Regions from separate parts of the Pararhizobium capsulatum DSM 1112 genome, predicted to be linked through region 2. Evidence: riboswitches for the same ligand, from Rfam matches in the RefSeq annotation. Region 2 holds a riboswitch; the other holds the start of a gene.
The links. Region 2 has a riboswitch for FMN ahead of QO002_RS15525 (6,7-dimethyl-8-ribityllumazine synthase). Riboswitches for the same ligand answer to the same signal wherever they lie in the genome.
Positions count from the first base shown of each region.

Region 1: another riboswitch for FMN. It lies ahead of ribB (3,4-dihydroxy-2-butanone-4-phosphate synthase); the one in region 2 lies ahead of QO002_RS15525 (6,7-dimethyl-8-ribityllumazine synthase).

Region 1 covers NZ_JAUSVF010000004.1:107,289-110,692, reverse strand. The annotation lists gene QO002_RS28890 (citrate synthase) at 1-442, shown strand, start outside; gene QO002_RS28885 (ATP-binding cassette domain-containing protein) at 501-935, shown strand; partial or broken gene QO002_RS31050 (cold-shock protein) at 1,258-1,353, shown strand; FMN riboswitch at 1,476-1,622, shown strand; gene ribB (3,4-dihydroxy-2-butanone-4-phosphate synthase) at 1,736-2,380, shown strand; gene QO002_RS28875 (ABC transporter permease) at 2,422-3,402, opposite strand.
Region 2 covers NZ_JAUSVF010000001.1:3,195,986-3,199,389, reverse strand. The annotation lists gene ertB (thiourocanate hydratase) at 1-376, shown strand, start outside; gene QO002_RS15530 (sensor domain-containing diguanylate cyclase) at 600-1,595, shown strand; gene QO002_RS15525 (6,7-dimethyl-8-ribityllumazine synthase) at 1,693-2,166, opposite strand; FMN riboswitch at 2,257-2,410, opposite strand; gene QO002_RS15520 (ABC transporter ATP-binding protein) at 2,520-3,404, opposite strand, start outside.

The DNA.
Region 1 (3,404 bases), on a different contig from region 2:
GCTTGCCGGATTGTGCGCCCTATCCGGCCCGCGACATGGCGGTGCTGGCGAAGCCTTGCGATCTCTTGCCGCAGATGCTCGGCGGCAAGGTGCGAAGAAAGCTGTTCGGCAATGGCTGGAGCGAGATCGAATGCTGCCGGGATTTGGCCATAACCTCTATCCCGATGGTGATCCTCGTGCGGGTCTGATGCTAGCAGGTATCAAGGTGCCGGATGACCTGCTGGCGCTGGCTGCCAGCGTTTTCGACCTCACGGGACTGCTTCCCAATTGTGATTATGCACTTGCGGTGATGGTCGATGCACTGGGGTTGCCCGAAGATGGGCCATTCCGCATTTTTCTGATTGCCCGGGCTGTGGGCTGGTGCGCGCACGTAATGGAGCAAAATCAAAAGGGAACATTGATCAGGCCGCGCGGTCACTATGATGGTGCGTTACCCGACTGAGTGAAGACTAATTGCAATTCCCCCTAAACGCTGCTCCCTCCCGTTGCACGACAATCAAGTGTTTTCGGCACTGGACCGTCGCAGGGTGAAGTTGCCAACGTTGAATGGCAGTTTTGTGCGCGACAAACCATGGGTAAGATTTCGCTGCACAAGGCCGGCAAGCAAATATGGCACTGTCAAGATCATCAGGGATCTCGACCTGGAGATCGCCGACGGCGAGTTCGTGGTCATCGTCGGTCCTTCCGGCTGCGGCAAGCCCACCTTGTTGCGGATGATCGCAGGGTTGGAGGCGACGACCCCCGGCCAGATCGTCATCGACGGACACGACGTGACCGCGGCCTTGCCCGTTGAGCGCAAGCTCGCCATGGTGTTCCAGACCTCTGCGCTCTATCCGCACATGACGGTTCGCCAGAACATGGGTTTTGGCTTGAAACTCGCCAAGCTCTCGAGCGGCGCGATCAAGGCCAAGGTGGATGCGCAGCCGATACGTTGAAATTGACCCCGCGGCTCGACCGCTACCGGAAGGAACTTTCCAGCGGTGATTGCGCGCCGCCAAAAGGCGCTGCAAAGACAGCCGGCGGCAGAGTAAAGTGTCGATCAAATCGTCTAAAAGCCGGAGGGGCGGGTACCATCCGCCCCGATCTGATCTTGCAAGCGGGATCAGCCACTCAGATCGGGGCTGGTCCTCGTGCCGCAGAAGGCCGACCGGACACTTTAACTTTGCATAAAGGCGGACATTTCTACTTCGCCGCCACAAACTTGGGAGGCGTAAGGCGATTTATGGAACTGGGTATTCCATAATACGAAGGCACCCGTTCCGCCATCAAAGTTGCCTTAGCTTTCAACAGGTGAATTACGACGTCGGCCAGGATCGCAAGACGGGTAAATCCAAAGCCGAAAATCGCCTGTAACTGATTGAGGAGTGAATGTGCGTCTTCACACCTCCCCGGCCTCATTGAGGGTCGAGGCGCGCGCCTGACAATGTTAGGGAAACTCGACCCTTGAAGATTCTAAGTTGAGTACTTAATATTGGTGGTGTTCTCAGGGCGGGGTGCAATTCCCCACCGGCGGTATCAAGGCAACTTGGAGCCCGCGAGCGCCTCCACCGTGCGGTGGGGGGTCAGCAGATCTGGTGAGATGCCAGAGCCGACGGTCATAGTCCGGATGGAAGAGAACATGCTATTGGGGTCGCCGCGACGACCAACGATATGCTTGTTCGCCCAAGGGATAGTGGCGGCTTCACCCGAAGCCGCGAAAGTCGCACATGCGACCAACCCTTGAAAGGCTAGTACTTTGGCAGTATCGAAAATCGAAGACGCAATCGCCGCAATTGCGCGTGGTGAAATCATTGTCGTCGTTGACGACCGTGACCGTGAAAACGAGGGCGACCTTGTTATTGCATCCAATGCCGTAACACCGTCAGCAATTGCCTTCATGATGAATTACGCCCGTGGCCTGATTTGCGTGGCGATGGACGCCGACCGACTGGATCAGTTGGATATTCCGCTAATGGTTCAACAGAACACCGAGTACCACCGAACTGCTTTTACTGTTTCCGTCGACCATATTGCGAGCACGAGTACGGGCATATCAGCAGCTGACCGTGCCTCTACAATACAAGCGTTGATGAACCCAAGTTCCCGCGGCGAAGACTTCGCGCGGCCGGGTCATATTTTCCCACTTCGTGCGCATCGGGATGGGGTTATTGGTCGTCCCGGTCACACGGAAGCAGCTGTCGATCTCGCCAGACTTGCTGGCAAATCACCGTCTGGCGTCATCTGTGAAGTCGCAAACGACGATGGCACCATGGCGCGCCTTCCCGATCTCGAAAAGTTTGCCGCCCGTCACAACTTGCATTTGATCACGATCGAAGATCTCATCGCCTATAGGCTTGATCGGGAAGCTTTATCGTCTTCATTGTATGCCGTTGCCAGTTAACGTCCCCGCTGGTGCCCCGATAATCCGCGGGGCGCCAGCTTTCAACGCCGTCTCAATAGATCGACAAGAATTGCGATCAGCACGACCACACCGACGATAACACGTTCCCAGTATCCGGAGACATTCATCAAGACGATGCCGTTGGCGAGGACTGCCATGAGCAGCGCCCCCAGAATGGTACCGATGATCGTGCCCTGCCCGCCTTTGAGGCTCGTTCCGCCGATGATCGCCGCTGTAATCGCGCCCATCAGCCAGCCTTCCCCAACCGACGGCTGACCAGAATCCATCCGACTGGCGTAGAGAATACCGGCCAGCGCAGCGAACATGCCCGCAAGACCAAAGACGAGAAGCTCGACGCGCCAACTCCGTATCCCCACGAGTTCCGCTGCCTCGCGATTACCGCCTATGGCATAGATGTTGCGGCCGAATTTGGTGCGCGCCAGCATAAAGGTGAGGATGGCGCCGGAGCCTAGGAAAATGAGCACCGGTACCGGCACGCCGAAAACGGCACCTTGGCCAAAGACGCGGAACGTTTCCCCGAGCGGCCGAATGGGATATCCTTTCGTGATGACGAGCGTCAGACCGGCGAAAACTTCCCACGATGCCAGCGTGACGATAAACGGATTGAGCCTCAAGACGGCGACGAAAAATCCATTGATGCAGCCAAGGCACATGCCGAACAGCGCGGTCAGCGGCAGAACAGCATAGGGGTGGATTCCGGTTTGCGTCAGAAGTAGCGAACCCACGATCGTTGAAAGTGCGGCTGCCGCGCCAACGGACAGGTCAATGCCGCCTATGAGGAGCACCAGGGTCTGACCGAGCGCGACAAGGCCAACGAACGATGCCTGGCGCGCCACCACACTAAGATTGTATTGGGAGAAGAACGCTGGCGCAGCGATGGTCAGCACAATGACCAACGCCAGTAGCGCCACCAGCACTCCGCTTGCATCCCATTTCCGAAACCGTGTCAGCGCGGACCGGTTGCCTGAACGGCCCTGGGCCGATGTTTGAACGATCGTCATTT
Region 2 (3,404 bases):
CGAATTGAAAGGCCCGATCGCCTTCTCCCGCGATCACCTCGATGCCGGGGCCATGGCGCATCCGAACATCATGACGGAACGGATGAAGGACGGCTCTGATGCCATCGCCGACTGGCCGCTGCTCGACGCCATGCTGCTTTGTTCATCGATGGCCGACCTCGTCGTCGTCCACTCCGGCGGCGGCGGTTATGCTGGTTACATGACCAGCTGCGGCGTGACGGTCGTGGCGGATGGCACTGAGGCTGCGGATGAGCGGCTTTCCCATGCGCTGACCAATGATACGGCGCTCGGCGTCATCCGCTATGCGGATGCGGGTTATGAGGAGTCGTTTGAGGAAATTGCGGCCAAGGGGATTGGGTATATTCCGCTTGGTTAGCGTGTGTGCTGTGGAGTGGGTGGCACGTTTCCACTTCTGTTCCGGGGGAAGCGCCGCAGTCGTCCAAAGGCTTGTCGCCTGTCGAATTGCTTTTTCCCGCGAATGTTCATTCATGAGCCCGGGCGTGGCAACGATCACCGCTAGAAACAGAAATGAAACGATTCCTGCTGCATGCTGAGACCGGCCAAGCGTCGATATGAAATCGGAATGTAGGAGAGGGTTTATGCCGAACAGTTTGCAATATCATTGCGAACCCCCTCGAAACACGACGACGCTGGATGCCGACGGGCCTCGCCCACCTGCGCCCGAAAATTCGGAACAGTTCAATCGGCTTCAGGAGTTGTTCGACAAGTCCTTCAAGGCTGCTCGCGTCGGCATATGGGAATGCACCTTACCCGAGGAGACGATCACATGGACGGATACCGTTTACGAACTGTTCGGTCTGGAACCGCGGTCCCCGCTGACCAGGGGGGCGACTGTTGCGCTTTACGCTCCAGAATCCCGTAAAAAACTGACGGAAATCCGTAGCGCTGCGATCAGGGATGGTGAGGGTTTCACCCTTGACGCCGAGATCATTACCGCCAAGGGCGACCGCAGATGGATCAGAATTACCGCGATCGTCGAAAGGCAGGATGGCATCCCGGTCCGCCTGTTCGGAATGAAGCAGGATATAACTGCCGAAAAGACACTGTTCGAGCAGCTTCGCCACCTGGCGGAAACAGACGTGGTTACCGGGCTTGCGTCCCGGACCAAGTTCGAAAGCATGCTGGACGAGGTCGCGGCTTCTAGTCAATCAGAACAAAAGGCGTTGCTGCTGATCGATCTGGATAACTTCAAGGCTGTCAACGACAGGTTGGGACATCAGGCGGGGGATGAATGCTTGCGGGAAGCTGCCCGACGGATTTCACAGGCGGTGCCGGATGCAACTCTGATCGCCCGCCTCGGGGGCGATGAGTTTGCAGTCATCCATGACTGCGGGGCGGCGAACAGTGTCGAGGACGTCTGTCGGCGCGTCGTCAACAAGCTCGAATGGTGGGTTGGAACGTCTGCGAACAAACTCAAGGTAAGCGCCTCCATTGGCGCTGCGATGATACTGCAGGGGAGTCCTGCCAAGGATATCTTTGCCGAGGCGGACAGGGCCTTGTATGCGGTGAAAGCGACTGGCAAGAACAGCTTCAAGCTATTGCCCAGATCCGGCCCGATTGCAGACGTTGCCTGATAAAGGTTGCCCCGCTTCTGCTTAACAATGACCGGTGTTGGTGCAGCGCGGTCTTCGGCAGATATAGTAAGGGCGGCCCGAAGACCGCCCCATTCGATCAAGCATTAACCAGAACAAGCTCGGCCCGCGCCGCCAGAATCTGCCGGCATGCATTGGCAGCTTCCGCGCCCTTCACCACGAAATGGTCTTTGAAGAATCGGATATGGGTTTCCGATTCCTGGAAGTGATGCGGCGTCAGCACGGTCGAGAGCACGGGAACGCCAGTGTCCAGCTGTACCCTCATCATGCCGTCGAGTACGGTGCCGGCGACGAAGTCGTGGCGGTAGATGCCGCCGTCGACCACGAAGGCCGTGCAGAGGATCGCGGAGAAGCGGCCGGTCTTGGCCAGCGTCTGGGCATGCAGCGGGATTTCGAGTGCGCCGGGCACGTCGAAGATCTCGATGTCGGTGGCATCGCCGCCAAGTTCTTCCCAATGGGAAACGAAGGAATTGACGCATTGATCGACGATATCGGCGTGCCAGCGGGCACGGATGACGGCGATCTTCTGCGAGGGGTGGGAGGCAATCGTCATAAGTCTTGGCCTTTCAAGGGTTGTGCCATTCTTCAATGGTCCCTTGGGCGAACGCACAGGCTTGGCCTCCTCCGGAGAGGTTTCCACCCTGCTTGCTCTCTTCCATCCGGACTTTAACCGTCGGCTCCGGAATTCAACCGGATCTGCTGACCTTCCTGCCTGACAGGCCGGAAGCGCTCGCGGGCTCCGGGCATTGCTGTCCGTTACCGCCGGTGGGGAGTTTCACCCCGCCCTGAGAACTACGCTTCAAACTATAAGCAGCTGACGAAAAAGATCAAACCCGCTTGCGACGTCGAAAGCGGGTTTGGCGACAGATTTTTCCTGCAATGCACAAGAGGCGGGAAAAAGCTTTCTTATTCTCGGATGATCAGCAGATCGCTGGCGGTGAAGCGCAGCGTCACGGTTTCCCCGACAGCCGGCGGCACCAGGCCGGGACCGTTGAACATATCGAATGAAATCACGGCGTCGCCGACCTTCATGCGCGTGCGGATGACGGAACCGAGGAAGTTGCTGGCGATGACCGTGCCGGTCAGCGCTGTATCACCCTTGGCGCCTTCGGCGATCGAGCCGGCTTCCGGGCGCAGCGCCAGCGAGACGGTATCTCCAGCTTTCACGGCCCCGAGGGGTTCGCGCAGGGTGATGCCCTGATCGCCGATCGAGATACGGTTGGCGGCGGTGTCCACCACCTTCGCCTCGATCAGGTTCAGGGTGCCGACGAAGGAGGCGACGAAGCGGGTGGCGGGCTTGTTGTAGATTTCGAACGGCGTGCCGATCTGGTCGGCGCGGCCGGCATTCATGACGACGATGCGGTCGGAGATCGACAGTGCCTCTTCCTGATCGTGGGTGACGAACACCGTGGTAATGCCGAGTTGCTGCTGGATCATGCGGATTTCTTCGCGCAGCGACACGCGGATCTTGGCATCGAGTGCCGACAGCGGTTCGTCGAGCAGCAGAACCTGCGGCTTCGGGGCCAGCGCGCGGGCAAGCGCCACGCGCTGCTGCTGGCCGCCAGACATCTGGTAGGGATAGCGCTCGGCCAGATGGTCGAGCTTGATGAGGCCGAGCATTTCCTTGACGCGCGCCTCGATCTCCGCGGCAGGCTTGCCGGCAACCTTCAGGCCGAACGCGACGTTGTCGGCGACATTCATGTTCGGGAACAGCGCGTAGGCCTGGAACACCATGCCGATATTGCGCTGGTTGGGTTTCAGGTTCGTCTGGCTCTTGCCGCCGATCGTGAT